2 regions of the Cupriavidus sp. C1SS-2L genome follow, and region 2 is predicted to be linked to the other one. Evidence: riboswitches for the same ligand, from Rfam matches in the RefSeq annotation. Region 2 holds a riboswitch; the other holds the start of a gene.
The links. A riboswitch is a leader RNA that binds a small molecule or an ion and turns the genes downstream of it on or off. The one in region 2 is predicted to bind glycine.
Positions count from the first base shown of each region.

Region 1 (15,899 bases), on a different replicon from region 2:
TCGGGAATCGGCAGTTCCACGTGGGCGCGGCCCAGCACCTTGCAGATCTTCAGAATGCGCTGGCAGTAGGCGCCGTTCTGCGGCACCAGCATCTTGCCGTCGCGCGGCACCACGTTCGCAATGGCTGCTTCGACGGAGAAGGTGCCGCTGCCCTGCATCGGCACGCAGACGTGCGTGCCTTCGCCATGGACGATGCGCACCAGGTCCTCGCACAGGCTTCCTGTGATGGCGTTGAAGGCGGCGTCCCACGATCCCCAGTCGCGCAGCATCGCCTGCTTGGTGGCCAGCGATGTGGTGAGAGGGCCGGGGGTGAGAAGGATCGGATCGTTGCCGCGGATCATGTCGGGCTCCTGGTGTTGGGAGGGAGAGAGGGTTGTCGGATCAGTGTCTGACCGACGATGCCGCCAGGGCGTCCGTGACGAAGCTTTGGCAGTCGGTTCTGTGGCATTGTAGTTGGCATTTTGTGTCAATGTGGTGAATTTGTGTTGTTATAAAAAGTACATATTCACGCACATTTATTTCGTAACCTATTGAATTTAAGTGAAACAACCGAGCTTCGACATTCGAGCGCCGCGACAGATTCCCTCTTCGCCTTCTGATGATTGTTGACAATAGACAAGGTGCTTGATTTAATCGCAGCCAGCAAACCTGCCGTGGCGCGAGCGCCGAACCCGGAGTCTTCATGTCTATCCAAGCCCCGCTTGCGAGCGAAATCTCGATCCTGCAGAGCCAGTCGCTGACCACGCTGGTCCAGCGCGAACTGGAGACGCGGATCATGTCCGGCGGTCTTGTCCCCGGGGCCAAGCTCAATGAGATCGAGGTGGCGGGGCAGCTCAATGTGTCCCGCGGCCCGGTGCGCGAGGCATTCCGGGCACTGGAACAGGCCGGCCTGCTGCGCATGGAGAAGAACAGGGGCGTGTTCGTACGCGCCATCTCGCTGCAGGAAGCCGACGAGATCTATGAACTGCGCGCGGTGCTGGACGAGCACGTCGGCCGGGCGCTGGCGGCCCATGCTACGGCCGAGGGCGTGCGGGAATTGCGCGCCTTCATCGAAGGGTTGGCCCGCGCCAGTACCGACGGCGACGTGGATTCGTACACGCGCCTGAACCTGCGCTTCCATGACCGCATGGTCGAACTGACCGGCAACGGCAAACTCGTCGATACCTACCGCCGTCTCGTCAAGGAACTGGCGTTGTTCCGCCGCGAGGCACTGTCCGGCAACAGCGCAGCCATGCCCGATTCGACACGCGAGCACCGTGAAATTGTCTCCGCCATTGCCGCGCGCGATGCCGATCTGGCGGGACGCCTCATGCGCGAGCACGTCGAGCGCGGCCGCGCCCGGCTGCATGCCGCCGTGGCCCCCGCGCAGGCAAACGCCTGATTACGCCGCGCCGGGGCAGTACATTGCCCGGCGCCATGAAAACCGAACCAAGTCCCGCACTGATCGTCGTCATGCCTGAAAGCCAAGCCTTGCCCCGCACCGTCACCGTCACCGTTACCGTCAACCAGCGCACTTACCAGTGGATGCAGCAGCCCGTCGTCGTGGTCTGCGTCGACGGCTGCGAGTACGACTATCTCCAAGCCGCGGCCGCCAGCGGCAGCGCGCCATACCTGAAGCGCGTGCTGGCTGAAGGCTCGGCCTTCCAAGGCAAGTGCGTGGTGCCGACCTTCACCAACCCGAACAACCTGTCGATCGTGTGCGGCGCGCCGCCGGCCGTGCATGGCATCTGCGGCAACTACTTCTTCGACCGCACTGCCAATGGCGGCAAGGGCGAGGAAGTCATGATGAACGACCCGAAATACCTGCGCGCCGGCACCATCCTGGCCGCGTTTGCCGATGCCGGTGCCAGCGTTGCCGTGGTCACCGCCAAGGACAAGCTGCGCCGCCTGCTGGGCCACGGCATGCGCGGTATCTGCTTTTCGTCGGAGAAGGCGGACCAGGCCACGGTCGAGGAGAACGGTATCGATGGCGTGCTCGAACTGGTCGGCATGCCAGTGCCGGACGTCTACAGCGCGGAGCTATCGGAATTCGTCTTTGCGGCCGGGGTGCGCCTGATGGAAACGCGCCGCCCGGACCTGATGTACCTGTCCACGACCGATTACATCCAGCACAAGTTCGCGCCCGGCTCGGACGGCGCCAACGCGTTCTACGCGATGATGGACAAGTACCTCGCGCGCCTCGAAGCGCTGGGCTGCGTGGTGGCGCTGACGGCCGACCACGGCATGAACGCCAAGCATGACGACGCGACCAAGGCGCCCAACGTCATCTACCTCCAGGACCAGCTCGATGCCTGGCTCGGCCGCGGCGTGGAAGCGGGCGGCGCCCGCGTGATCCTGCCGATCACCGATCCGTACGTGGTGCACCACGGCGCGCTGGGTTCTTATGCGACGATCTACCTGCCCGAGGATGTCGACGCAGCGGCGATCCGCGCGCAACTGGCCGGGTTACCCGGCGTGGAAGACGTCATGGACAACGCCGAAGCGTGCGCACGTTTCGAATTGCCGACCGACCGCGTGGGCGACCTCGTCGTGGTCAGCGAGAAGCATGTGGTGCTCGGCACGAGCCACGCGCGGCACGACCTGTCCGGTCTCGATGCGCCGCTGCGTTCGCACGGCGGCGTGTCCGAGCAGACGGTACCGCTGGTGTTCAACCGCACCACGGCCGGCATTCCCGGCAAGGCCGTGCTGCGCAATTTCGATATTTTCGATGTGGCGCTGAACCATCTGCACTGAACCGCCCATCCTGTGAACGCAATCCGGAGACCGACCATGAATGCCCCCCAGTTTCCCGACAAGGCTGTCAGCCCCCAGTTCCGCGCCGAAGCGTTGCGCATCGATGGCCAGAAGGTCGTGCGCGAGCGTGTGATCGAAGTGCGCAATCCGTATGACGGCACACTCGTCGGCACCGTGCCCAAGGCCACGGTGGAAGACGTGCGGCGCGCCTATGAGGTGGCGCACGGTTATCGTTCGACGCTGACCCGTTACGAGCGCGCGGCGATCCTCAACCGCGCCGCCGCGCTGCTGCGCGAGCGCACGGAAGAAGCCTCGGACCTGATCACGCTGGAGTCGGGCCTGTCGAAAAAGGACTCGATCTATGAAATCGGCCGCGTGGCCGATGTGCTCGGGTTTGCCGCCACCGAGACGCTGCGCGACGACGGGCAGATGTTCTCGTGCGACCTCACGCCGCACGGCAAGCGCCGCCGCGTGATGACGCAGCGCGAGCCGCTGCTGGGCGCGATCTGCGCCATCACGCCGTTCAACCACCCGATGAATCAAGTCGCGCACAAGGTCGCGCCGTCCATTGCGACGAATAACCGCATGGTGCTCAAGCCGTCGGAGAAGGTGCCGCTGTCGGCGTACTACCTGGCTGACCTGCTGTATGAATCTGGCCTGCCGCCGCAGATGCTGCAGGTGATCACCGGCGACCCGCGCGAGATCGCCGACGAGCTCATCACGCATCCGCTGGTCGACCTGATCACTTTCACCGGCGGCGTGGCCATAGGCAAGTACATCGCGAACAAGGCCGGCTACAAGCGCGTGGTGCTGGAACTGGGCGGCAACGATCCACTGATCGTGCTCGACGACGCCGACCTGGACCGCGCCTCCGACCTGGCCGTGCAGGGCTCCTACAAGAACTCCGGCCAGCGCTGCACGGCGGTCAAGCGCATGCTTGTGCACGAGGCGGTTGCCGCGCGTTTCACCGAACTCGTGGTCGAGAAGACTCGCGCGTGGCGCTATGGCAACCCGATGGACCGCAGCGTCGACATGGGCACCGTGATCGATGCGCAGGCCGCGGAGCTGTTCGAAGCCCGCGTGAACGAAGCCGTGGCGCAGGGCGCACGGCTGCTCATCGGCAACAAACGCAACGGCGCGAGCTATTCGCCGACCGTGCTCGACCGTGTTGATCCTTCGATGACGGTGGTGCGCGAGGAAACCTTCGGCCCGGTGTCGCCGATCATTACGTTCCGGGACGTGGATGACGCCATCCGCATTTCCAACGGCACCGCCTTCGGGCTGTCGTCGGGTGTCTGCACCAACCGGATGGACGATTTCACCAAGATCGCCAATTCGCTGCAGGTGGGTACCGTCAACCTGTGGGAAGTGCCGGGCTACCGGATCGAGCTGACGCCATTCGGCGGCATCAAGGACTCGGGCCTTGGCTACAAGGAAGGCGTGCAGGAAGCGGTCAAGAGTTTCACCAACCTGAAGACTGTCACGCTGCCCTGGGGCTGAGCGCGGCGGCTGCCGGGCGGCTGCAAGGCCGGACCCTGGCGGCCTTCGGCTAGAATCGGCGCACTTGTCCGTCCCTTCCGGAGTCCACTGTGCTGGCCGAACAGCGGCAGAAACACATCCTAAATCAGCTTGCCGCGACCGGTGCGCTGGCTATCAGCGCGCTGGTCACGGAACTCGGCGTCTCGCGCGAGACCATACGGCGCGACCTCAACGCATTGGCCGAACGCGGCCTGCTGGTGCTGACCCATGGTGGCGCGCTGGCGCCGAACCGAACCGAGCCCGACACCCAGACCCGTGCCGCGATCAACGCCGAAGGCAAGCGCGCCATCGGCCAGCGTGCGGCGGAGCTGGTGCCGGACGGCGCGTCGCTGATCCTCGACTACGGCACCACTACCCACGCCGTGGCGCAGGCGCTGCAAGGCCATCACAACCTGCTGGTCTATACCAACGACCTGTCGATCGCGCTGCTGCTCGGCCGGCGCAACGGCAACCGCGTAATCGTGCTCGGCGGGGAACTGCAGGACAACGAGGACGCGACCCACGGGTGGGACACCATCGAGCAGGTCTCTCGCTATCACACCGACTTTGCTTTTGTCGGCATCGGCGGCGTAACGCCGCGCGGCGAAATCTGCGACTTTTCGCGTGGTGCGGCGGAACTGCGCAGCCGCATGCTGCTGGCCGCCGATGTCGCCTGCGTGCTGGCCGACTATACGAAGTTCGGCCGCAACACGGGCGTGAACATCCGGCACTTCGATCAGGCCGCGTGGCTGATCACCGATATGGCACCCGAGCCGCCGCTGGCCGAAGCGCTGCGGCAGGCGGGGCCGAAACTGCTGATTGCCTGACCCCCGCGGGCAAGCCCGCGGGGCTACTGGTAATCAAACGTGAATGTCATTGCGCCACTGACCACGCCAGGCTTCGCATGCGGGGCCAGTGCGAAGTATCTCAACGCGTAGGCGTAGGTGGCCGGTGCATTGGCGTCGATGGTGCCGACCGGATTGCTTTGCTGCAGCGGCACGGGGTTGGTGCGCGCATCGGTAAGTTGCACGCCGACGCCGCCGGCGGCGCCGGGCGCGCCTTCGTTGGCCGGGCCGAGCACGCCGGCCTGTGCCGACTTGACGGTCGAGCCGCCGGCGGCATCGAAACTCACGCCAACGCGCGCAGTGCCATTGCAGTTCAGCACGATGGCGAACGGCGTTGCGCCTGCGGTGGCACCGGCCGATGCCAGCGTCGAAGCCTTGACCCTCGGTAGCCGCACGGCAGCAGGATACGTGGCATTGCAGGCGATCTGGCGGACCTGCAGCATGCCGCTGAATCCGATGTAGTTAGATGTGCCGCCGAGGCCGTTTCCGTGATACACGCCAAAGCCGAAGCGCGTCTGGGACGGGTCCAGCGCCCCGGCGGCAATCGATCCGGTCTTGACGAATTCTGTCGAGACCGAGACTGAATAGGTCATGTCCGCGTTGAGCGTCCCGAGCGAAGCGCCGCGGGTATCGCAGCTGCGTCCGGCCGCATTCAGCATGGGCTCGCCCGCGGCGTTGCGCAGTCGGATCCCCAGGCCGGAAACGCCGGTGGAATACACGCCGGGCATGACTTCCTTGCCGGAACCGTAGTAGCACGCGACGATCACGGCTCCCGGCACCTGGTACGGCTCACCATAGTCGCACTTGCCGGTCAGCGTGTAGTGCCTTGCCGTGCCGGGGATGGTCGCGCCAACCGCAAGGTTCGATTCCGCGGCAATGGTATCGATGGCCTGCAGGTAAGGCATTCCGGGTGTTGAGGTGCAGGCCGCCCGGGCTGGGCCGGAACAAAGCAGACTGGCAGGCAGCAGGGTCAGCAGGGCTGTGCTTTTCAAAGCGTCGATCATGGGATTTTTCAGAGCAGGCGTGCGCGAAAGAACCCGCCACTCTAGGCGACCCCTGGCCCGGCCGACATCGCCGAACGTTGAAATGGCTGCTTCCATTCAAGTGATTCCTGCAGCGCCTTCACCCCGGTCATTGCAGTTTTGACTGTCGGGAAATCGTCACGAAATGGTAAAGTGACACCTTGTTGATACATTCGATGCCCAACCATAATGTATTGACAATGGTGCCGCCCAGGGTTTTCCACGGGTCGCCGCCATTCTCACGGTACGCAGCCCGGCACGTATCCGGCGCGGCCGCCTTTTCCAGCACAGCAGAGACATCCCGTGAATTCTCCCTCCCTCGACGCATTCCTTGCCGGCGTCGCCCGGCGCGACCCCGGCCAACCTGAATTTCTGCAGGCCGTGAAGGAAGTCATGATGACGCTCTGGCCGTTTGTCGAGCGTCACCCGCGCTACGCCGATCAGGCCCTGCTCGAACGCCTGGTCGAGCCCGAGCGTGTGATCCAGTTCCGCGTGGCGTGGACCGACGACCAGAACCGCGTGCAGGTCAACCGCGCGTTCCGCGTGCAGCACAGCTCGGCCATCGGCCCGTACAAGGGCGGCATGCGTTTCCACCCGACGGTGAACCTGTCGGTGCTCAAGTTCCTCGGTTTCGAACAGACCTTCAAGAACGCACTGACCACGCTGCCGATGGGAGGTGGCAAGGGCGGTTCGGATTTCGACCCGAAGGGCAAGTCGGACGCTGAAGTGATGCGCTTCTGCCAGGCGCTGGTCACCGAGCTGTACCGCCACCTGGGGCCGGACACCGACATCCCCGCCGGCGACATCGGCGTGGGCGCGCGCGAGGTCGGCTTCATGGCCGGTATGATGAAGAAGCTGTCGAACCAGTCGGCCTGCGTGTTCACCGGCAAGGGCCTGGCGTTCGGCGGCAGCCTGATGCGCCCCGAAGCCACGGGCTACGGCACCGTGTACTTCGCCCAGGAAATGCTCCACCGCCGTGGCATGGACTTCGACGGCCTGCGCGTGCTGCTATCCGGCTCGGGCAACGTGGCGCAGTACGCAGCCGAGAAGGCCATCGAACTGGGTGCCAAGGTGCTGACGCTGACCGACTCCGGCGGCGTGCTGCACTACCCGGAGGGGATGACCACAGAGCAACTGGCCGAAGTGATGGCGTTCAAGAACGAAGAGCGTGGTCGACTGTCCGACTTTGCCGCACGCCATGGCATGAAGTTCGAAGCCGGCCGCACGCCGTGGCATGTGCCTGCCGACGTAGCGCTGCCTTGCGCAACGCAGAACGAACTCGATGGCAACGACGCCGAGACCCTGCTTGGCAACGGCGTGATCTGCGTGGCCGAAGGTGCGAACATGCCCTCGACGCTCGAAGCCGTGGACCGCTTCGTCGACGCGAAAATCCTCTACGCACCCGGCAAGGCCAGCAATGCCGGTGGCGTGGCGACCTCAGGTCTGGAAATGTCGCAGAATGCCATGCGCCTGTCCTGGCACCATGCCGAGGTCGACGAGAAGTTGCACGCGATCATGAAGGACATCCACCAGAACTGCATTCACCATGGGCAGAAGGATGGCGGGTACGTCAACTATGTCGAAGGGGCGAATATCGCTGGCTTTGTGAAGGTGGCGGATGCGATGTTGGCGCAAGGGGTGATTTGACGGCTGTGACTGCGGAGTGTGTTGCCGGGATGCCGTGCCCGGCATACACCGCTGTTTCGCCGGTGTAGCCCGCGACCTGCTTCTTGTCCGAGCGACAAGAGGCAGGCAGCTCCAAGGTGTAGAGGCGGATGTCATGCCATGGCGTCTGCGCGACACCCCTCGTCAGGGTAACAGTTTCGCCGTCAGACTTCCGTTATTGTCGATGGGAAATCGAGCGGCATCCAGACCGCGCACAAAGGCAGACAGTGAAAGGGGTGTTGCTGCGTATTGCCGATTATTCCCCGGGTTATTCCCGGTCGCGGAGACGATATGGCGGGCAGCACAAACATCTTTTCGCAACACGAATCGCGCTATACGCCAGGGACGAGCCTGATGCAGGCGCAGCCGCTGGATCGCATCTATCGCCGTGCCGACCGCATGATGTTGGCCATCATCTGGGGGCTGGTGGCCGTGTCTCTCGCCATCGGCTGGTACTACGGCACCATGGGTGTAACGTTTACGGTGGGCTTGCCACTGGCAGTGGCATTCACGCTGACTGCTCTCGCCGCACCAGGGCGTCTGCCCACGCGTCTCATGGCGGGCGCGGTGCTCATGGCGTTTTCGGCATTGCAGATCCACCAGTCCATGGGCCGCACGGAGTTTCATTTCTCGGTGTTCGTGCTGCTCTCCGTACTGTTGGCATATCGCGACTTCCGGCCCATTCTCGTGGGCGCCGTGACAATCGCCTTGCACCATCTGTCATTCAACTATCTGCAGGCGTGGGGTTGGGGGCCGGTCTGTTTTACAGAACCTGGACTCGGCATGGTCGTGTTGCACGCCGCTTTCGTCGTGGCGCAGACCGCCATGCTGGCGAGTCTGGCCTGGCGCATGGGGCGCGACGCCATGGCTGCGGAAGAGCTTGCGTCCCTGGCCATGACGATCAGTAGCGAATCGGGGTGTCTGACTCTGTCTCCTCAGGAGGCACCTGCTCGCAACAAAATCGCCCGCACGTTTGGCGACACGCTGGATGCGGTACGTGGCACGCTGGTCCAGGTTCGCGACAGCGCTCGCGAACTGGACGCCGCAGCCGCGCATATTCTGGACGGTAATACGGCGCTCTCGCAGCGTACGCGTGATCAGCAGCAGGCTGTGGAACGCATTGCCGAAGGGGTAACTGACCTGACGCGACTCGCTCATGCCGCCGCCGACAGTGCCGCGGCGGCACGCACGCTGGCGAATGCTGCGAGCAATGTCGCCACGCGTGGCGGCGCAGTCGTTGACTCGGTTATCTACACGATGGGGGAGATCAATGATTCGTCCGCTCGTATCGCTGAAATCGTGGGCGTGATCGACGGCATTGCTTTCCAGACCAACTTGCTCGCACTCAATGCATCGGTGGAAGCAGCCCGAGCTGGGGAACTCGGCCGCGGCTTTGCCGTGGTGGCGGGGGAAGTCCGTACGTTGGCCCAGCGCAGTGCCGGTGCAGCGAAGGAAATTCGCGCGCTGATCGCCGCGTCAGTGAATCACGCACATGAGGGCGCCGATCTGGTTGCTACCGCTGGCGGTACGATGACCGAGGTGGTGGACAGTATTGCAAAACTGTCAGCACTGGTCGAGGAGTTGGCCCGTATGGCCGAACATCAACGTGCCGATACGGATCGCATTGGCGTCGACATTAACGCCATTGACCGTGCCATGACCGAAAACAGCGCGCACGTCACGGAAACTGCCGTCGCGGCTCAACGCCAGCAGGCGCAGACTACGCAACTGACCGGAGCCCTGGAGGTCTTCCGGCTGGTTTAGGCCCAGCGTGTCCTCAGCAGCGTGGCGCATCCCGCACGGGGTTGATCGCCAGGTCGTCTAGACCGCAATATCCCCCTTGCGTGGGGGATAACCCGACTCTCGTCACCCCAACCTTCAGGCTATCATTCCCCTTTCGGTGGGCTCACGGCCTGCCAGAAATAGCGGTATCGGACACCCTCCGGCACCGTGCGACCTCGCAGGAGAGACCGGAACGCCGCCAGGCGCGTCCGGCGCCGACGGAGCAACCGCCCCGGAAACTCTCAGGCACACAGGACTGTGGCGTCGCAAGTACAGATCTGGAGAGAGGCGCTTTGCGCCCACCGAAGGGGACGGCATGGCCTGGCCATGTCCAAGCTCTCAGGTACCGCGGACAGATGGGGCAGGGGACCGGCAACGGTCAAATTTATCCTTGCTTCAGGACAATCTGTCATGTCTCACATGCTCGTCATCGGCGCCGGCATTACCGGCGTCACGACCGCCTATACCCTCGCGAAACTCGGCTATCGCGTCACCGTACTGGACCGCCAAGACTATCCGGCGATGGAAACGTCTTTCGCCAACGGCGGACAGCTTTCCGCCTGCAATGCCGAGGTCTGGAACAACGCCGGCACGCTGCTCAAGGGCCTGAAATGGATGATGAAGCGCGATGCGCCGCTGCTGCTGAATCCGCGTCCATCGTGGCACAAGTATTCGTGGCTCGGCGAATTCGTCGGGCACCTGCGCGGCTATCGCGCCAACACGATCGAAACCACGCGGCTGGCCATTGCCGCGCGCGAGCACCTGTTCGCAATGGCCGAGCGCGAGCAGATCGATTTCAATCTTGAGCGCCGCGGCATCCTGCACTTCTATCACGACCGCCCGAGCTTCGAAGCCGCGGGCCGCACCAACCGGATGCTGATGGAGGGCGGGCTGGAACGCTACGCCGTCACGCCGGAAGAGATTCGCACCATCGAGCCCACGCTGCAGGGCAGCTACTACGGCGGCTACTACACGCCGTCCGATTCCACCGGTGATATCCACAAGTTCACGCGCGGCCTGGCCCGTGCTTGCGAGCGGCTCGGCGTGACGTTCGTGCACGGCGTCAATGTGAAGGCCGTGGACCAGCGCTCCGATGGCGTGGTGATGCGCGTGGCGGCGTCGGAAGCCGCCGTAGCCGCAGGTCAGGATGGCGGCGAGCGCGAGATCAAGGGGACGGCAGTCGTGGTGTGCGCTGGCGTGGGCAGTCGCCATATCGCTGCCATGCTGGGGGATCGGCTAAACGTGTATCCGGTCAAGGGCTACTCGATCACCGTGCATCTCGATGACGTGCGCAGCGTGAACAATGCGCCGTACGTGAGTTTGCTCGACGAAAGCGCCAAGATCGTGACCAGCCGGCTCGGTGCCGACCGCTTCCGCGTGGCGGGCACGGCGGAATTCAACGGCCACAATCGCGATATCCGCGCCGATCGCATCGCGCCGCTGGTGTCGTGGGTGCGGCGCAATTTCGATATCGAAACCTCGCGCGCGGTACCCTGGGCAGGGCTGCGGCCGATGATGCCGGACATGATGCCGCGTGTTGCGCGTGGCCGTGCTGCCAGGGTCTTCTACAACACAGGGCACGGCCATCTGGGCTGGACGCTGTCGGCCGCGACGGCGACGATGATCGGCCAGACCATCGCAACAAGCCATCCCGTCCACTGACCGCGCTCAGGACTCCGCCGTGCCGGCCGGTGCGATGCGCCCGGCCGCGCGGTGCGCCACGAGCTTCTTGTAGAACGCGGCGCGGCTGATGCCGATGGCCCTGGCCGCACGCGGCACATTGCTTCCGCTTGCAGCCAGCGCTTGTGACAGGTAGGCGGCCTCGTATTGCGCCATGGCGTCCGCGTAGGCGGGTGGATCCGCGGGCAGCACCGGCTCTGTAGCGGTCATCGCGTCGGGGGATGGCGCCGAAGCGGCCACGGCAGCCGGCGCCGTCACGGCTCGCCGGCCGAGCAGCGGGGCCAGCATCGATGCATCGACGGCGCCGCCATCGTGCAGCATCACCAGGCGCTCCAGCGTGTTGCGCAGTTCGCGCACATTGCCCGGCCAGTCGTGTTCGCCCATGAGGCTCAGCGCACAGTCGGACAGCACGGGCGCGTCGCGCTCCGTGCGCCGGCAGATTTCTTCGAGGATCGCGTAGGCGAGCGGCAGCAGGTCCGCCTGGCGCTGGCGCAGCGGCGGCAGGCAGATCGGCACGACATTGAGCCGGTAGTAGAGGTCCGCACGGAACTTGCCGGCTTCCACCAGCGCAGGCAGGTCGGCCGAGGTCGCGGCAATGATGCGCACATCCGAGCGGATGATGCGGTTCGAGCCGATCGGCTCGATCTCCTTGTCCTGCAACGCGCGCAGCAGTTTGCTCTGCAGCGCAAGCGGCATGTCGCCGATCTCGTCGAGAAACAGCGTGCCGCCATCGGCCAGCTCGAACTTGCCGACGCGTCCCTTGCGTTCCGCGCCGGTGTAGGCGCCCGGCGCGGCGCCGAAGAACTCTACTTCGAGCAGCGCTTCCGGAATTGCCGCGACGTTGACGGTGACCAGCGGACGGTCGGCACGCAATGACCCGGCATGGATAGCATGCGCGAGCAGTTCCTTGCCCGTGCCAGTCTCGCCGAGCAGCAGCACCGGTGCATCGACCTGCGCGGCCCGGCGCGCCAGGCGCTTGACCTCCAGCGTCGCGGGCGAGTTGCCGACGAAGCTCGCGAAGGTGTACTTGGCGCGGCGCGTCTGCTCCAGCGTGCGGCGCGTGGCGGCCAGTTCGTCGCGGGCCCGCGTGTAGTGCGACAGCAGTGGCGTCAGCGCCTTGAGTTCGTCGAATAGCGCGAAGCCCACTGCGCCCACGGTATTGCCGTCGTCGTCCTTGATCGGCAGCCGCATCACGATCATCGGCTCGCGCCCGGCCTCCATGATGTCGAGCAGGATCGGCTTGCCGGTGTCCACCACCTCGCGCATCAGGCTGTTGGGAATCACCCGCTCGCAATCGAGGCCGACCGCTTCCTGCGGATCGGCAAAGCCGAAGCGCGCCGCATAACGCTTGTTGATCCACACGACGCGGCCGTTGACGTCGACGACGATCGTGCCCTCGCTGAAATTCTCGAACGTGCGGAACAGCGATTCCATCGCGCGGCGCGCCACGGAGTCGTAGTTGCCCAGCACGTTGTCTCCTGCGTCACTGAGTGTTTCCATTTGATTATTCTCGATTTGGAGACAGATAGTCTCACAATCGAGCGCGTATGGTGCATGGGTTTGCGCTCGTGTCTCCGAATTAAGACGTCCCCAGGTAGACTGGGGTTAAATTCGACGATAAGATACTTATAGAGCACTTATATTGTTGGCATGTTCCGTGCAATGTCTCCCCGCTCGCAAGAACGCGGCGTTGGCCGTGTGTTCTGCAACAGATGTAAGTGACCGGGCGCGCTCACGCGCCGGCACCTATATTTCCCCCAGACCAAGAACAATCCTCGCGGAGACTTCATGTCCTTTGTGATCGTCGTTGCTGCTCTAGCCTTCCTGATGCTTGCCGCCTACCGCGGCTACAGCGTCATCCTGTTTGCCCCGCTGGCCGCCCTTGGCGCCGTGCTGCTGACCGACCCGTCGGCCGTGGCGCCAGCCTTTACAGGCATCTTCATGGAGAAGATGGTCGGTTTCGTGAAGCTGTATTTCCCGGTGTTCCTGCTCGGCGCCGTGTTCGGCAAGGTCATCGAGCTGTCGGGCTACTCGCGCTCGATCGTAGCGGCCGCGATCCGCTACATCGGCAGCTCGCGCGCAAACGCGGTGATCGTCGCCGTGTGCGCGCTGCTGACCTATGGCGGCGTGTCGCTGTTCGTGGTCGTGTTCGCGGTCTATCCGTTCGCGGCGGAGCTTTACCGCCAGAGCAATATCCCTAAACGGCTGATGCCGGGCGCGATCGCGCTGGGCGCGTTCTCGTTCACGATGGATTCGCTGCCCGGTACGCCGCAGATCCAGAACATCATCCCGACCACGTTCTTCAAGACCACCGCCTGGGCGGCGCCTGTGCTGGGCGTAGCCGGTGCGCTGTTCATCATCGTGGTGGGCCTGAGCTACCTGGAATGGCGCCGTCGCGCCGCCATGGCGAAGGGCGAAGGCTATGGCACGTCGCTGCTGAACGAGCCGGAACCGATCGAGACGGCCCAGCTTCCGAACCCGCTGCTGGCCATCGCGCCGCTGGTGCTGGTCGGCGTGTCCAACTTCGTGCTGACGCGCATGATCCCGCAGTGGTACGGCACGACCGCTGGTCTGGAACTGCCCGGACTGGCCAAGCCGGTAACCGTCCCGGTCGCCTCGGTGGTCGCGATCTGGGCCGTGGAAGGCGCGCTGCTGCTGGGCATCCTGCTCGTGGTCGTGACCGCGTTCGGCACCGTGCGCCAGCGCTTTGCCGAAGGCAGCAAGGCCGCGGTGGGCGGTGCGCTGCTGGCGGCCATGAACACAGCTTCGGAATATGGCTTCGGGGGTGTGATCGCGGCGCTGCCGGGTTTCCTGGTGGTGGGCGATGCGCTGCACAGCATTCCCAACCCGCTCGTCAATGCTGCGGTTTCGGTGAGCGCGCTGGCCGGCATCACCGGCTCGGCGTCGGGTGGCATGAGCATTGCGCTTGCAGCCATGGGCGACACGTTCATCCAGGGCGCGCAGGCGGCGGGCATTCCGATGGAGGTGCTGCACCGCGTGGTGTCGATGGCGAGCGGCGGCATGGACACGCTGCCGCACAACGGCGCGGTGATCACGCTGCTGGCCGTGACCGGCCTTACCCACCGCGACTCGTATCGCGACATCTTCGCCGTCACGATGATCAAGACGCTGGCGGTGTTCTTCGTCATCCTGGTCTACTACATGACCGGCCTGGTCTGACCGTTCCGAACGTTTCCAACGTTTCCCGCAATTCCTGAATCCGCATTGCCATGAATACCCTGAACGGAAAGACCGCGCTCGTGACCGGTTCCACGAGCGGCATTGGCCTGGGCGTCGCCCGGGCACTGGCCGAGGCGGGCGCCAATATCGTGCTCAACGGCTTCGGCGACGTCGATGCCGCGCTTGACACCATTGGCGCTACGGGCGCACAGGTCGTGCACCACCCGGCCGACATGCGCAAGGCCGACGAGATCGGCGCAATGATCGCCATGGCCAACGAGCGTTTCGGCGCGCTGGATATCCTCGTCAACAACGCCGGCATCCAGCACGTATCGCCGATCGAAAGCTTCGATGCGCAGAAGTGGGACGACATCATCGCCATCAACCTGAGCTCGGGCTTTCACACCACGCGTCACGTGCTGCCCGGCATGCGGGCGCGCAACTGGGGCCGCATCATCAATATCGCTTCGGTGCACGGGCTGGTCGGCTCGGCCGGAAAGTCGGCCTATGTGGCTGCCAAGCATGGACTCGTCGGATTGACCAAGGTCACCGCGCTGGAGACGGCGGGCACCCGCGTGACCTGCAACGCGATCTGCCCGGGGTTCGTGCTGACGCCCCTGGTGCAGAAGCAGATCGACGATCTCGCCGCTCGCGAGGGGATTGCTATCGATGCGGCTCGCGCGCGCCTGCTCGGCGAGAAGCAGCCCTCGGGCCAGTTCGTCACGCCCGAGCAATTGGGCGGGCTGGCGCTGATGTTGTGTTCGCCGCTGGCGGCCGAAGTACGAGGTGCCACATGGGTGGCTGACGGAGGTTGGACGGCGCAGTAATCGCCCCCGGCCGGAAACGACTTCCACACCACATCCATGTCCACAAACGCGAAAAGCCGGCGGACACAGCCGGCTTTTCGCTGACCTGAACGGTCGCCCTGAGCGTTGTGCGCTCAGCTTGACTTCGGCTTGAGCAGCGCTCCCGCTTCCTGCAAATTCTGCTGTGCGCGGTTGCCGATCACAGCCATCGCATCGGCCTGCGACTTGCGGGCCATCTCGGCCAGCTCGCGCATATTCTCCAGCGCCTGGTGCAGGGCTTTCTGCACGAACTCGTTCTGCTGCGCCATGGCCTCGACCGGATTGGAGCCGGTGCTCATCTGCTGCGCGGCGGACTGGATCTGCTGCATGGCCTCGCCGAAGATCTCGGTCTGCTTCTGTATCAGCGCCTGCATGCCTTCATAGGCGAGCTTGTTGGCCTCGCCGAGCGCCTCGATATCCTTGCGCCGCGCTTCCATCACGGCGCTCATGTCCATGCCCGGAAGCTTGAATTGCTCAAACATCTTGGTGAAATCCGCGAAGGGGTTGGGAGGGGTAGTCATGCGGTCGCTCCTTGTCATCAGGGGGAATCGGCGTGGCGGTGCATGCAGCATGTCTGTGAATACTCTAGGTGTTGGACGGGCCGGGCGGCAAGGAATGGGAGCGTTCCG
Region 1 is NZ_CP172709.1:330,267-346,165, forward strand. Features, by position in the region: gene ACIGJG_RS19225 (2-aminoethylphosphonate--pyruvate transaminase) at 1-341, opposite strand, end outside; gene ACIGJG_RS19230 (phosphonate utilization associated transcriptional regulator) at 683-1,381, shown strand; gene phnA (phosphonoacetate hydrolase) at 1,453-2,733, shown strand; gene phnY (phosphonoacetaldehyde dehydrogenase) at 2,770-4,233, shown strand; gene ACIGJG_RS19245 (DeoR/GlpR family DNA-binding transcription regulator) at 4,323-5,078, shown strand; gene ACIGJG_RS19250 (fimbrial protein) at 5,102-6,001, opposite strand; gene gdhA (NADP-specific glutamate dehydrogenase) at 6,422-7,765, shown strand; gene ACIGJG_RS19260 (methyl-accepting chemotaxis protein) at 8,678-9,547, shown strand; glycine riboswitch at 9,735-9,834, shown strand; gene ACIGJG_RS19265 (D-amino acid dehydrogenase) at 9,977-11,227, shown strand; gene ACIGJG_RS19270 (sigma-54 interaction domain-containing protein) at 11,234-12,745, opposite strand; gene ACIGJG_RS19275 (GntP family permease) at 13,034-14,425, shown strand; gene ACIGJG_RS19280 (3-hydroxybutyrate dehydrogenase) at 14,476-15,252, shown strand; gene ACIGJG_RS19285 (phasin family protein) at 15,366-15,791, opposite strand.
Region 1: it holds a riboswitch for glycine, as region 2 does, so the genes downstream of both, ACIGJG_RS19265 (D-amino acid dehydrogenase) here and gcvT (glycine cleavage system aminomethyltransferase GcvT) in region 2, are expected to answer to the same signal.

Region 2 (15,899 bases):
TACCAGTTCGGCATGCCGGCCCTTTGGCGCCTTTGTATCAAGTCGGATACAAAGGCGTGCCCGCCTGAAACCAAGCCGGCGAGGCCCCGAGGTCCGCAGCGCTACCCGCCGCCGGGGTCATGTCGCGCTGGTAGCGCTTTGTATCTTGAATGCTGCCTGCCGGCGTCAGCCCTGCGCCGCCTTGCCGCCATTCCCGAGCAACGCCTTCAGCGCACCGAGCCGATCCTTCGGACTCATCGCAGGCATGTCGTCCTTCGGCGCCGGCGCCTCTTCCAGCTTCATCTCGCCGATGAACCGCGACGGTTCGCACGAGTAGGTTTCCCGCGCGCGCTTGCGCTTCTTGCACCAGCTGATATGCAGACTGCGCTGCGCACGCGTAATTCCCACGTACATCAGTCGCCGTTCTTCTTCGATCTTCTCGTCGCCCATGTCCTCGTCCTCGCGGCAATGGGGCAGGATGCCCTCTTCCACGCCGACCAGGAACACGTGGGGATACTCGAGCCCCTTCGACGCATGCAGCGTCGACAGGCGCACGGCATCGGGATCTTCCTCGCGGCCTTCGAGCATGCTCATCAGCGCCACGGTCTGGGTGAGTTCGAGCAGGTTCTTGCCTTCGTTGCCAAAGCCGTCGGCATTGTCGAAGCCGGTTGCCTCGCCCTCGGCTTCCGCCTCGGGCTTGGTGCCCTTGCGCTTGAGCCAGTCCAGGAATTCGAGCGTATTGGTCCAGCGCGACTGCGCCTGCCGTTCGTCGAAGGCGTCGTAGAGATAGGCTTCGTAGTGGATGCCTTCCATCAGGTCATCGAGCACCACGGTGGCCGGGTCTTTCGCCGCGCGATCGGCCAGCCGCACCATCGATTCGCAGAACACGCGCAGCGGCTCGAGCTGGCGTGGTTGCAGCTTGGCTTCGATGCCGCCCATCATCGCGGCCTCGAACAACGAAACCTTCGCTTGACCCGCGAACGTGCCCAGCACTTCCAGCGTGGTGTTGCCGATGCCGCGGCGCGGCGTGGTGATCGCGCGGATGAATGCGGGATCGTCGTCCGGGTTGGCGATCAGCCGAAGATAGGCGCAGATGTCCTTGATCTCGGCCTTGTCGAAGAAGCTCTGGCCGCCCGACAGCACATATGGAATGCGCTCGCGGCGCAGGATCTGCTCGAACAGCCGTGCCTGGTGGTTGCCGCGGTACAGGATGGCGTAATCGCGGAACTGCGCCCGGCGTTCAAACTTGTGCGCGGACAGGCGGAACACGACCGACTCGGCTTCGTGCTCTTCGTCGTTCATCGGATTGATGGCGATCGGGTCGCCCATGCCGTGCTCGCTCCACAGCTTCTTGTCGAACAGCTTCGGGTTGTTGGCGATGACCGCGTTGGCCGCTTCCAGGATGCGCACCGTGGAACGGTAGTTCTGTTCGAGCTTGACGACCTTCAGGTCGGGGAAATCGGTCTGCAGCAGGCGCAGGTTGTCGAGCGTGGCGCCGCGCCAGCCGTAGATGGCCTGGTCGTCGTCCCCCACTGCGGTGAATGCCGGCGCGCGCAGGTGCGAACCGCCCGCCAGCAGCTTGAGCAGCTGGTACTGGCACGCGTTGGTGTCCTGGTATTCGTCGACCAGGAAGTAGCGCAGGCGGTTCTGCCACTTGAGCTGTACCGTTTCATTGCGTGCGAACAGTTCGGCGGGCAAGCGGATCAGGTCGTCGAAATCGACTGCCTGGTAGGCGTTCAGCGTAGCCACATAGTTGCGGAAGACCAGCGCGGCCTGGTGTTCGTCGGCATTGGCGGCCTGGGCGATCGCCGTTTCGGGATCGACCATGCCGTTCTTCCACAGGGAGATGGTGCTCTGCACGCCGCGGATCAGCTTCTTGTCGGTGGTGCCCAGCTGCTCCTGGATCAGGCCGAAGCAGTCGTCCGAATCCATGATCGAGAACTGCGGCTTGAGGCCCACGTGCTCGGCTTCCATGCGCAGGATCTGCACGCCCAGCGAGTGGAAGGTACAGACCGTGAGCTGCTTGAGCGGCAGGCGCTTGCCCTCGCGCGTGGTCTTGCCTTCCATCAGCTTGCCGATGCGCTCCTGCATCTCCTTGGCTGCCTTGTTGGTGAAGGTGACAGCGGCGATGTGGCGCGGCTCGAAACCCTTGTCTTCGATCAGGTGGGCGATCTTCTGCGTGATCACTCGCGTCTTGCCCGAACCCGCGCCTGCGAGCACGAGGCAGGGTCCGTCCAGGTAGCGGACGGCTTCGGATTGGGCAGCGTTGAGGCCGTGAGTCATGCGCGGGGAAGGAAGTAGGCGTGGAGAGGGGCAGGCGCCGGGAACGCAACATGCCGCAACAGGCTGGCGTCTGACGCAAAGCTGACCATGCTAACACGCTCTCCAAGCTCGGATCAGTCAGCGGAAATCGCTATTTCGCGGCCCAAGTTGTTGCGAAAGTAACACTTGGTAAGTCCTAAAACCGGCCCTGTCCTGATGCCTCTAACAAATATGGCGGGATCTCCCGTCCACACGTATTTGAGTCACTTTCGGAGCCAAATCATGAAAACCCTACGAGCCCTTTCCAAAGCGACACTGGTCGGCGTGGCCGTTGCAGCCCTTGCGAGCGGATGTGCGGACATGACGCCGAAGCAACGTAATACGGCCATCGGCGCGGCCGCCGGCGGCGTCGGCGGTGCCGTGCTGACCAACGGCAGCGCGGTAGGTACGCTGGGCGGCGCGGCACTGGGCGGCGTGGTCGGTAACGTGGTGACGGACGACAACCACCATCACCACTAATGCCGCCGAAAGGGGCTGGGCCCCGCGTTGACAAAGGCAGGGCCCTCCCGTACATTGCGCGCATCCGACCGGGAGAGCGCGCACAGTCTTGCGCCGCCGAAGGGGTATCACCCGAAAACTCTCAGGCACCACGGACCGTTCGGATCGGCATGCAACATGCACACGATGCATGCCGCACTCTGGAGAGCGGCACCCGCCATCAATGGCGAGCGTGCCCACCGAAGGGGCGCGCGAGGATCGGATCCAACGGATCGGCCTCGTAATCTCTCAGGTATCGAGGACAGAGGGGTCATCCGCCGCAGCGGATTGCGAAGCCATTTGGGCGAAGCAAGCGCTGCGGCGGATGACCTTTTTTCGTTTTCGCAACCGAGATTGCCCCGAGGATTCCCATGACGCTCCAGGCCACGCCCCTCAATGCCATCCACCGCGCCCTCGGCGCCCGCATGGTCGACTTCGGCGGCTGGGACATGCCGGTCAACTACGGCTCCCAGATCGAGGAACACAACGCGGTGCGCAGCGACGCCGGCATGTTCGATGTGTCGCATATGTGCGTGGTCGACCTGAACGGCGCCAATACGCGTGCGTTCCTGCGCGGCCTGCTGGCCAACAACGTCGATAAGCTGCAGACGCCGGGCAAGGCTTTGTATTCCTGCATGCTCGACGAAAAAGGCGGCGTGATCGACGACCTGATCGTCTACTTCTTCGCCGAGGATCGCTTCCGCCTGGTGGTCAATGCCAGCACCGCGCTTGGCGATATCGAGTGGATCCGCGCACGCAATGACGCGACCGGCAGCGGCGTGACCATCACCCCGCGCCGTGGCGATGTGGCACCGGCGGGCGCGCTGCCGCTGGCGATTGTCGCCGTGCAGGGCCCGAACGCGCGCACCAAGGTGTGGAACACCTTCCCGTCCACCCAGCCTTCCGACGCTCTCAAGCCATTCAACGCCGTCGTGGTCCACGACCCGGCCATCGGCGAGATCATGGTCGCGCGCACCGGCTACACCGGCGAAGACGGCTTTGAACTCGTGGTGCCTGCCGAGAACGTCGCTGCCGTGTGGGAAAAGCTCGATGCCGCCGGCGTGCGCCCGGCCGGCCTCGGCGCGCGCGACACGCTGCGCCTGGAAGCCGGCATGAACCTGTACGGCCAGGACATGGATATCAACACCTCGCCGCTCGACGCCGGCCTGGCCTGGACCGTCGACCTGCAGAGCGAGCGCGATTTCACCGGCAAGGCGGCGCTTGCCGCCGCCGGCCAGCGCCAGCAGTTCCTGGGCCTGATCCTGCGTGACAAGGGCGGCGTGCTGCGCGCGCACCAGAAGGTCGTCACCGCGGCCGGTGATGGCGAAATCACGAGCGGCACCTTCAGCCCGTCGCTGTCGCAATCGATCGCTTTCGCGCGCCTGCCGATGGGCGTGGCGGTCGGCGACACGGTGCAGGTGGAGATCCGCGACCGCAAACTCGCGGCGACTGTGGTTAAACTGCCGTTTGTGCGTAATGGCAAGGCACTCGTGAGCTGAGGCGGCAACGCCCCCGCTCACCACAACGGTCGCCCGTCGCGCCTGCCCCCTCGACCGATGGCAGGCGCCCGAACCAAGAACAAATCTGAATCCCGGAGAACCTCATGAATTTCCCCGCTGACCTGAAATACACCGAGTCGCACGAGTGGGTGCGTGTCGAAGCCGACGGCACCCTGACGATTGGCATCACCGACCACGCGCAGGACGCGCTCGGCGACATCGTCTTCCTGGAACTGCCCGAAGTCGGCAAGTCGGTCGGCGCCGGCGACGCGCTGGCCGTGGTGGAGTCGGTGAAGGCCGCTTCCGACATCTACGCCCCGGTGGCCGGCGAAGTGATCGCCGTGAACGAGGCCGCCACGGCCGCACCGGAAAGCGTGAACGCCGACGCGTTCGACGCGTGGCTATTCAAGCTCAAGCCGGCCAACGCCGACGACGTGAACGGCCTGATGTCGGCTGACGCCTACAAGGCCAGCGTCGGCGCCTGACGCCGCGCCAGCCGGCCCTGCACCGCGCATGGGCCGGCCACTGTATTGATGCGCGGCGGCATGGCTGACCACCTGCCACCGCGCCCCCAACGAGGTTCTTGCCATGAACGCCCCGCTTCCCATGACCGCCACCCAAGGTAACCGGCCCACGCTGGCCGAACTGGAGGCGCGCGACGCCTTCGCCGCCCGCCATATCGGACCCGACACCCCCGAACAGCAGCACATGCTCAAGGTGCTCGGCTATGACAGCCGCGCCGCGCTGATCGACGCTGTGATCCCCGAGGCCATCCGCCGCCGCGACGGCATGCCGATGGGCGAGTTCACCGAGCCGCTGCCCGAGGAAGCCGCGCTGGCGAAGCTGCGCAAGCTCGCTGGCAAGAACAAGGTCCTGAAGAGCTTTATCGGCCAGGGCTACTACAACACGCTGACCCCGGCCGTGGTCCTGCGCAATATCTTCGAGAACCCCGCCTGGTACACCGCCTACACGCCCTACCAGCCGGAAATCTCGCAAGGCCGTCTGGAAGCGATGCTGAACTTCCAGCAAATGGTCACCGACCTGACTGGCCTGGACATCGCCAACGCGTCGATGCTCGACGAAGGCACCGCCGCGGCCGAAGCCATGACGCTGCTGCAGCGCGTGAACAAGCATGCGTCGAACACGTTCTACGTGGCTGACGATGTACTGCCGCAGACGCTGGAAGTGGTACGCACCCGAGCCAAGCCGCTGGGCATTGAAGTCAAGGTCGGCCCCGCTGCCGATGCTGCTGCCGCCCACGCGTTCGGCGTGCTGCTGCAATACCCGGGCGTCAATGGTGACGTCACGGACTACCGCGCCATTGCCGATGCCGTGCACGCGGCCGGCGGCCTGGTGGTGGCTGCCGCCGACCTGCTCGCGCTGACGCTGATTACGGCGCCGGGCGAATGGGGCGCCGACGTCGCCGTGGGCAACTCGCAGCGTTTTGGCGTGCCGCTCGGTTTTGGCGGCCCGCACGCTGGCTACATGGCCGTCAAGGACGCGTTCAAGCGGTCGATGCCGGGCCGCCTCGTCGGCGTGACCGTCGATGCGCAGGGCAACAAGGCCTATCGCCTGGCCCTGCAGACGCGCGAACAGCATATCCGCCGCGAAAAGGCCACTTCCAACATCTGTACCGCGCAGGTGCTGCTGGCCGTGATGGCGTCGATGTACGCTGTGTACCACGGCCCGCAAGGCCTCAAGCGCATTGCGCAGCGCGTGCATCGCCTGACCGCCACGCTGGCCGCCGGCCTGCAGACCCTGGGCTTCACGCGCACCAACGCGACGTTCTTCGACACGCTGACGTTCGAGACCGGCTTCAACACCGACGCGATCCACGCTGCCGCAACCGCACGCGGCATCAACCTGCGCCATGCGGGCGCGACGCGCATTGGCGTATCGCTCGACGAAACCGCGACGCGCGATGATGTCGTGGCGCTGTGGGAAATCTTCTCGCACGGCAAGCCGCTGCCCGCCTCGCTGACGTTCGATGCAATCGAAGCCGCGGCCGAGGATGCGTTCCCGGCCAATCTTGCCCGCACCAGCGCATACCTGACGCACCCGGTCTTCAACACGCACCACGCCGAGCATGAGATGCTGCGCTACCTGCGCATGCTGGCGGACAAGGACCTGGCGCTGGACCGCACCATGATTCCGCTCGGTTCGTGCACGATGAAGCTGAACGCGACCAGCGAGATGATCCCGGTGACCTGGCCCGAGTTCAGCCAGATCCACCCGTTCGCACCGCTGGACCAGACCGTGGGCTACCGCGAGATGATCGACCAGCTCGAGGCCATGCTGTGCGCGGCCACCGGCTACGCGGCCGTGAGCCTGCAGCCGAACGCCGGCTCGCAGGGCGAGTACGCGGGCCTGCTGATCATCCACGCCTACCACGCGAGCCGCGGCGAGAGCCATCGCGACATCTGCCTGATTCCGTCGTCGGCGCACGGCACCAACCCGGCGTCGGCGCAGATGGCCGGCATGAAGGTTGTCGTCGTCGCGTGCGATGAAAACGGCAACGTCGACCTGGAAGACCTGGCGAAGAAGGCCGAACTGCACAGCAAGAACCTGGCGGCCATCATGATCACCTACCCGTCCACGCATGGCGTGTTCGAGCAGGGCGTGCAGCAGATTTGCGAGATCGTGCACCAGCACGGCGGCCAGGTGTATGTCGACGGCGCCAACATGAACGCGATGGTAGGCACGGCGGCGCCGGGCCACTTCGGCGGCGACGTGTCGCACCTGAACCTGCACAAGACCTTCTGCATTCCGCACGGCGGTGGCGGCCCCGGCGTGGGCCCCGTGGCAGTCGGCGCGCACCTGGCTGATTTCCTGCCGAACCAGGACAGCGTCGGCTATCGTCGCGACGACAACGGCATTGGTGGCGTATCGGCCGCGCCGTTCGGCTCGGCCAGCATCCTGCCGATCTCGTGGATGTACATCGCGATGATGGGCTCGGCCGGCCTGACCGCCGCGACCGAGAACGCGATCCTGACCGCCAACTATGTCGCCAAGCGCCTGTCGCCGCACTACCCGGTGCTGTACACGGGCCAGCACGGCCTGGTGGCGCACGAATGCATCCTGGATCTGCGCCCGCTGCAGAAGGAAACCGGCATCAGCAACGAAGACGTCGCCAAGCGCCTGATGGACTACGGCTTCCACGCGCCGACCATGAGCTTCCCGGTGCCGGGCACGCTGATGATCGAGCCGACCGAGAGCGAAGCACTGCACGAACTCGACCGCTTCATCGACGCCATGATCGCCATCCGCAAGGAAATCGGCCGCGTCGAAGACGGCAGCTTCGACCGTGACGACAACCCGCTCAAGCACGCGCCGCACACCGCGGCCGTGGTCACGGCCAACGAGTGGACGCGCAAATACACACGTGAAGAAGCCGCCTATCCGGTGGCATCGCTGCGCACGCAGAAGTACTGGCCGCCCGTCGGCCGTGCCGACAACGTGTACGGCGACCGCAACCTGTTCTGCAGCTGCGTGCCGATGAGCGAGTACGCGCAGGACTGAGGCCGCCCCTCAGCCCGTGGGCCGGTTACGGCCGTCCCGCGGGCGCGCTATGCTCGACATAGAGGCGCCGCGCTTCGCGGCGCCATCAGCACAGCGGAGGCTGCATGTGGAATCTCAGTGCCCCATGGTGGGAGTTCGTGCTGCGCGGCCTGATTGTGTATGGCGCGGTGCTGGCCCTGCTGCGGATGTCTGGCAAACGCCAGATCGGCCAGCTCACGCCGTTCGACCTCGTGCTGCTGCTGGTAATTTCCAACGCCGTGCAGAACGCCATGAACGCCGGGGACAACTCCGTGACAGCGGGCCTGATCCTTGCCGTCACGCTGGTGGCAGCCAACGCGGTGCTGGGCTACGTGACCTGGCGCAGCCGCAAGCTAGAAATTCTCGTCGAGGGCCGGCCGCAGTTGCTGGTCCACGACGGCAAGGTGTACCGGGACATCATGCGCCGTGAACACATTAGCTTCGACGACCTGAACAAGGCGCTACGCCATGCCGGCTGCAACAGCGTCGCCGACGTGCATTTTGCGATTCTCGAAACCGACGGGACCGTTTCGGTCAAGATGCACGAGCGCCCGCCGCCGACAGCGCCGGGGACCTCGATCTGGAACCAGTCGAACAAGGACGAGGCGGTCTGACCTTTCGTCACCCTTCCCACATCACCTGCAGTCGCTTTCAGGAGACTTTCGTGGCAGTCAGCGTCTTCGATCTGTTCAAGGTGGGCATCGGCCCGTCGAGCTCACACACCGTGGGCCCGATGCGCGCGGCCCTGATGTTTGCCCAGGGCCTGGAGCGTGACGCCCTGCTGCCGCAGGTCGCCAGTGTGCGCGTGGAGTTGTACGGTTCGCTCGGCGCGACCGGCAAGGGCCACGGCACCGACAAGGGCGTGATGCTGGGCCTGATGGGCGAAGCGCCCGATACCATCGATCCCGATTCCGTCGACGGCCGGTTGCATGCGTTGCGCGCGAGCCGCACGCTGTCGCTGCTCGGCCGGCATCCGATCCCGTTCGTCGAGAAGGAGCACATTGCCTTCTACCGGCGCGAGGCCATGGCCGAACACCCGAACGGCATGAAGTTCCACGCGTATGACGCGCAGGGGACGTCGCTGCGCGAGGCACGCTATCTGTCGGTCGGCGGCGGCTTCGTCGTGACCGCGGGCGCGCCGAACACGCAGGTACTCAACGCGGCGCAGCAACTGCCGCATCCGTTCCGCAGCGGCAAGGACATGCTGGAGATGGCGAACGAAAGCGGCAAGTCCATCGCGCGGCTGATGATGGAGAACGAACTCGTCTGGCGCAGCGAGGAAGACGTCACCGCCGGGCTGCTGCATATCTGGGACGTGATGCAGGCCTGCGTCGCGCGTGGCTGCCGCACCGATGGCGAACTGCCGGGCCCGTTCAAGGTCCGACGTCGCGCGCCCGAGCTGTACCGCAACCTGACGGAGCGCGCCGAGCGCACGCTGTCCGATCCGCTGTCCGTGATGGACTGGGTCAACCTTTACGCCATGGCCGTCAACGAAGAGAACGCCGCGGGCGGCCGCGTAGTGACGGCGCCGACCAACGGCGCAGCCGGCATCATCCCGGCCGTGCTCCATTATTACGACCGCTTCGTGCCCGGCGCCGACCGCAAGGGCGTGGTCGATTTCCTGCTGACCGCCGGCGCCATCGGCCTGCTCTACAAGCTCAATGCGTCGATCTCGGGGGCCGAGGTCGGCTGCCAGGGCGAAGTCGGCGTGGCGTGCTCGATGGCCGCCGGCGCGCTCGCGGCTGTGCTCGGCGGCACGCCTGAGCAGGTCGAGAACGCTGCCGAGATAGGCATGGAGCACAACCTGGGCCTGACCTGCGATCCGGTCGGCGGACTGGTACAGATTCCGTGCATCGAACGCAATGCCATGGCCTCGGTCAAGGCCGTGAACGCAGCGCGCATGGCGCTGCGCGGCGACGGCACGCACTACGTGTCGCTCGATTCGGTCATCAAGACCATGCGCGAGACCGGCGCCGACATGAAGACCAAGTACAAGGAAACGGCGCGTGGCGGCCTTGCGGTGAATATCGTGGAGTGCTGAGGCCTTAGCGGCGTATCATGGCGCCAGTCTCCCCGGGCGCCACCTCAGGCGCCTGCAGAAACAGAGCAAAAAGCGAGGCGCCATGCAAACCTTCTATCAGCTGTTCGACGAAACCTCGTCGACCTTCACCTACCTGCTGATCGACGCCACCACGCGCGACGCGATCCTGATCGATCCGGTCGACCACCAACTCGAGCGCGACATGGCCGTGCTGCGCGACGCGGGCGCCAGCCTCGCGTGGGTGGTGGAAACCCATGCCCATGCCGACCACATCACGTCGGCAGGCCATGTCGCCATGCAGACCGGCGCAAAGACCGCTGCGCCATCGGGATGCGACATCAAGCCGGCGCAGATGCAGCTGATCGACGGCGATACGCTCACCTTCGGCACGCAGGTGCTGCGCGCGATCCATACGCCCGGGCATACCGCCGGCAGCATGAGCTACCTGTGGGAGGAAGCCACGCCGGATGGCCCATTGCGCCGCGTGTTCACCGGTGACGCATTGCTGATCGACGGCTGCGGCCGCACCGATTTCCAATCCGGCGATGCCGGCACGCTATATGACAGCCTGACGCGCAAGCTGTTCGCGTTGCCCGATGAGACCCTCGTATTTCCGGCGCACGACTACAAGGGCCGGACGTCGTCGACCATCGGCCAGGAGCGTGCACACAACAGCCGCGTGGCCGGACGTACGCGCGATGAGTTCATCGACATGATGCGCAACCTGAACCTGCCGCGCCCGAAGCTGATCGATGTCGCAGTGCCGGCCAACCAGCGGCTCGGGCTGCGCGATGGCGAAAGCGTGCCGCATGGCGCCTGAGTACAGGCGCGTCAAATCCTTCTATTCGGCGCGCCAAAAACTCTGAATTGACTTCGCGCTGACCGCTGCAATACTGATCTCTCTGCCATATCGGGCATGCACTGGCGTTGCGGCGTTGCGCATGGAGCGCGCCGGGCCATCACAGGGAGATGTCATCATGAAGCTGAACACGAGCGCTCACCGCAGCCTGGGTGTGCTGGCAGCCATGCTGGCCGCGCTGGCTCTCGCACCGGCCCAGGCGCAGCAAAAGCCGGTCGCCTATCCTGCCAAGGGGCAGAGCCAGCAGCAGCAATCGAGCGATGACGGTGCCTGCTACAGCTGGGCCAAGCAGCAGACCGGCGTCGATCCGGCACAAGCCGCGGCGCCGCAACCTCAGGCACAGGCGCAGAGCGGCCAGCGCGTGCGCGGCGCAGCAGGTGGTGCGGCGACCGGTGCGGTGGTCGGAGCGATCGCGGGCGATGCCGGCAAGGGAGCCGCGGCCGGCGCAGCGGCGGGTACGGTTGCGGGTGGCGTGGCACACCGGCAATCGCGCAGGCAGGCCGCCGCCGCCAATGAGCAGATGGCAGCCAATACCAGCCAGGCGATGTCAAGCTACTACCAGGCCTGGGGAGCCTGCATGCAGGGGCGCGGCTATTCCGTGAAGTAGGCGGCCGTGGCGGCCGGGCGGTGCGTCAAGCCGCCCAGCGCTCGCAGGCCTGCCGCACCGTTTCGCGCTGGGTGCGCGCGTCGGCGTCGACCTGGCGCAGCCATTCGGCATCCCCGTTGCGATTCTCGGCCAGTGCACGAATATTTGCCAGCGCCTGCATCGACCCCAATGCCTCGGCGTGCGGCACGAGCGCGTCGCAGATCGACAGGATGTGCTCGGCGATTGGCCGGCGCGTCAGCTCGTTGGGGTGCACGTATTCGCCTTCCAGCCCGAAGCGGCAGGCCTGGAAGCGGTTGAAGGTGTAGACCAGGTAATCGTCTTCCTGCGGCATGAACGGGCGCGACAGCAGCAGGTAGCGCGCCAGCATCTGGATGTACGCGGCGATATCGCAGGCACGCTCCACGGTCAGCGGCGTGTCCATCACGCGCACTTCGATCGTGCCGAATTCGGGCTTGGGACGGATATCCCAGTAGAAGTCCTTCATGCTCTCGATCACGCCCGTATTGCGCATTTTTTCGAAATACGCGGTAAAGGCGTCCCAAGTGAGCAGGAACGGCGCGCGCCCGCTCATCGGGAAGGCCGCGACCGAGTTGAGGCGCGCCGACGCAAAGCCGGTATCGACCCCTTGCACATACGGCGAAGAGGCTGCGAGCGCAACAAAGTGCGGCACGTAGCGGCCGATGGCATGCAACAGGAACAGCGACTCATCCGCGCTCGGGCAGCCGATATGGACGTGCTGGCCGAACACCGTGAACTGCTTGGCGAGATAGCCGTACAGCTCCGAGATGTACTGGTAGCGCGGGGAATCCGAAATGATGCGGTCGGCCCATTGCTGGAACGGATGCGTGCCGCCTCCGCTGATGCCGATGTTCAGCGAGCGAGAGGCGGCCTGCATCAGGTCGCGCATGGTGGTCAGTTCGTCCAGCGCCTGCTGGTAGGTGTGGCAGATGCCCGTGCTGATCTCGATCATCGACGGGCTGATCTCGGGCTTGATATCGCCGGCATGCTGGGCGCCCTTGAGCGCGCGCAACAGGTCAGGCGCGAATGGCGCGAGGTCATAGTCATGCCGATTGACAAGCTGCAGCTCCAGCTCGACGCCGAAGGTCAGTGCTTCGGAATGCTTGAACGGTTCGAGCGACATCAGCGCCCTCCTCCATTGCCGCGCTGGTCGGCACGGACTTCGCCGGCGAAGCGCAGCGCCCAGGCCGCGATCACGGGGCCCAGCAGTTGCTCGATGGCCAGCGCGCACAGGATGATGGCGGCCAGCGGTTGTCCGGTACTCGGATACAGACGCGCGACATCGTTCATCAACAGGTACGCCAGGCCCGACATCGGCGCGAGCGCCAGGCCCAGTGCCATGCACTGGCGCAGGCTCAGGCCAGAAAACGATCCCAGCGACACCACGCCGGCAAACTTCGCCGCATGGCGCAGCAGCACCAGCACCACGGCATACATGCCGCCGACGACCCAGTCTTGCGCCGTGAGCGGCAGGCCCAGCGACACCACCATCACGATGATCAGCAGGCTGCCCGCGCTACCGAAGTGCGTCGGCCACACATGCGGCTGGCTGTCCTGGTGCTTGAACACCACGCCGGCCAGCATCAGCGTGAGCGGCATGGACAATTTTAGTACCCGAGTCAGCGCAAGCGTGAACAGCACCAGGCCCACGAGCACAAGGAAGCTGTAGTGGTCGTCGGCCGACATGCGCTCATAGATCGCATGCCCGATCTTGCCAACCACCCAGGCCAGCAGGCAGGAGCCGACCAGCAGATAAAGCGGATGAAGCAGCGCGGCGCCGAGGTTGCCATATTCCGAATGCAGCCAGCCCGTCGCGACCTGCACAATCACGGCGGCATAAATGCTGTTGAGCGCGGCCATGGCCATCAGCCGCTCGGTCACCTGGCCTTCGGCGCGCAACTCGTTCTTGAGCTGCAGCACGATAGTCGGCGACGTGCTGACTGCGATGCCGCCCGCAAGAATCGCAATCCCGGGCGATGCGCCGATCCACTGCAACACCGCGGCCACCAGGCCCCAGGTCAGCACGCTTTCGAACGCACTGGTCAGCAGCAGCCAGCGGTTGGCGCTCAGCCAGATCAGCGAAAGACGATGCCCCAGCTCGAACAGGGCGAGTGCCAGCGCCATATCGATCAGGATACGGGTCTGGCCGATCATGTTGGTGTCGACGATGCTGCGCCCGAGCATGCCCGCGCAGAGGCCTGCCGCCGCATAGCCGACGATGCGGGGGCAGCCCAGCCAGCGGCGGCATAGTTCGCCCGCAAGGCCAGCGCCGACCAGCGCCAGGCCGACCCAGAACAGGCCGCCGGGGGCGAGCGGAAGTGACGGGAAAAGTTGGCTTAGTCCATTCATGCGTGACATGGTAATGGAAGCACATGACATTCCATGTCAGCCATTGTCTGACACCGCACGCATTGCGCCAACTTCTTTCGCTAACTTTCAATAAAAAACGCCATCTTCGCTGATGGCGTTTCTCATTGTGGGATCGCGCGGTGCATGAGGCCGTATCAGCCCCATGATCAGTGCTTTACACGCCCCACAACTTCCATTTCGGCCGGGTAGCCCGCAATGCGGCTTCGACCTTGGCATGGAGGCCGCGCGTACGGCCCTGCTCGGCGCCCGCGGCGCGCGCCTTGTCGAAGTAGCCGAGTGCGGTCTCGCGCTGCGCCAGTCCGACCGCCGATTCCACCGCACGCAGCCAGGTCTCGGCATCCCAGTCGTCGCGCACGGCAAACGCGGCCGCGAAGTCTGCCAGCGCCGCGTCGTGGCGCGCGGCGGCATTGTGGATCAGCGCGCGCTGCACTCGCGGCGCGGCCTGGTCCCACGCATCGCCTTCGGTCATGACAATGGCCTGCTCGAACAGCGGCAAGGCGCGCTCATAGTCGCCCAGGTCACGCCAAACCTGTCCAAAGCGGTTGAACAGCCACGCATCCTCCACGAGCAGCGCGCGACGTTGCTGGGTGTCGATCTCGGCCAGTGCATCGGTACGGTCGTGCGGATCCATGCCGTCCATGCGCGTCTGCACCAGCGCTGCGTAATGCGCCCGCGCATGCGCCATCGGGTGCGCGGCCTCGCTGCGGGCCTCCACGGGCAGTGCGTCGAGGCGGGCGTCCATATGCGCCATGGCTGCCCCCGCGGCCTCGGCCGCTTCGGCACCCCCGATGGCCTTCCACGCGGCGATCAGCCGGCTGAACGCCCACGTCACATCGGCCGGATTGCGCTCGAGTGGATAGCGATTGAGCACCTCGCCCGCCAGTTCTACCACCTTCTGGTGCTGGCCGGCGCCAGCATGGCAATCGAGCAGGTCGATCCAGTGGTCGATGAACTCGCTCGCGGCCATGCCCTTGCGGTGCAGCGCGATGCGCGACTCCAGATTGCCCGCGTCGGCCGGAAGGCTGCGCGACAGAAGGCGGCACAGCAGCGAATAGACGTGCGGGTCGGCATTGCCGCCATGGCCGCTGGCATCGCCCTCGCCGGTCGCGAAGTACTGGTCGAAGCGCGCGACGCCAAGCTGGCAGGCTTCCACCAACCGGGGCCGCAGCGCGGCTTCGGCCTGCGGCACCTCGTCGATAAACTCGCCGAGCGCCGTGGCGGCACGGTAGTAGCCGGCGCCGTCGTCACTATCGGTCGCCAGGCTGAACTTCAGCCAGGGTTGGGAATCGGTACCCGGCGTGCCGGGCTGGGCCGTCCGGGCGGCCTGGTGGCGCCAGGCCATTGCGCGTACCTGGGTCTGCGGGTCCGGGCACTGGCGCTGGTACACGGCGAGGTCGTCCTGCGCCCCTTCCGTGTCGCCGGCACCGAAGCGCAGCGGCGCACGCAGGCGGCGGGCCTGCGGATGGTCCGGAGATGCGGCAAGCACCAGCCCGGCTTGCTCGCCGGCGAGCGCATCGGCGACTTCGGGTTCAAGTTCGAGCAGATCCGGGTTGTCCAGCGCAATGCGCCCCAGGCAGACGCGCATCATGGGCTCGACGGGCTGGCCCGCCGCCTCGGTACGGACGATTGCGTCGTGTACGAGCGGCAGGATCTCCTCCGCGCCCAGATCAGGCGCGCGATACAGCAGGTCGTGCCAGTAGCGGCCTGCGCCGGCCAGGTCGCCGAGTCGGTAGCAAGCCAGCCCCGCGTGGAAATGCGCGGGCCACTCGCCTGACAGCAGGCCGTTGCGCTGCGAGGCCTCGTGCAGCCACGGCAATGCATCGCGATCCCGGCCAAGGCTCATCAGCATGGCGCCATAGCGATGCGCGAGCACACCGCGCGACGCCCACCGGTGAGGCGGCGCAAGGTTCAACGTCTCCAGCCGCGAAAGTGCCCCATCAAGCACCGCGAAGGCCGACTGCGCATCGCCCTTGTCGAAGAACAACCGTGCCTGCAGCGTGGTGAAATCGACCACTTCGGGCCGGGCTGCCGACAACTGGCCGGCAATCTCCAGCGCTTCATCGAACCGGCCTACACCGGCCAGTTCGACGGCGCGGTCGTAGCTGACTTCCTGCACGGACACGTACTGCTCCTTCTGGATTGGATAAACGAATGCGGAATTATGCGCCAAAGGCACGATCCCCCATCCGG
Region 2 is NZ_CP172708.1:3,659,990-3,675,888, forward strand. Features, by position in the region: gene ACIGJG_RS17075 (UvrD-helicase domain-containing protein) at 166-2,262, opposite strand; gene ACIGJG_RS17080 (glycine zipper 2TM domain-containing protein) at 2,524-2,760, shown strand; glycine riboswitch at 2,820-2,908, shown strand; glycine riboswitch at 2,930-3,054, shown strand; gene gcvT (glycine cleavage system aminomethyltransferase GcvT) at 3,150-4,277, shown strand; gene gcvH (glycine cleavage system protein GcvH) at 4,382-4,762, shown strand; gene gcvP (aminomethyl-transferring glycine dehydrogenase) at 4,866-7,796, shown strand; gene ACIGJG_RS17100 (DUF421 domain-containing protein) at 7,901-8,428, shown strand; gene ACIGJG_RS17105 (L-serine ammonia-lyase) at 8,479-9,855, shown strand; gene ACIGJG_RS17110 (MBL fold metallo-hydrolase) at 9,938-10,675, shown strand; gene ACIGJG_RS17115 (YMGG-like glycine zipper-containing protein) at 10,833-11,321, shown strand; gene ACIGJG_RS17120 (YbdK family carboxylate-amine ligase) at 11,347-12,462, opposite strand; gene ACIGJG_RS17125 (cation:proton antiporter) at 12,462-13,688, opposite strand; gene ACIGJG_RS17130 (tetratricopeptide repeat protein) at 13,864-15,831, opposite strand.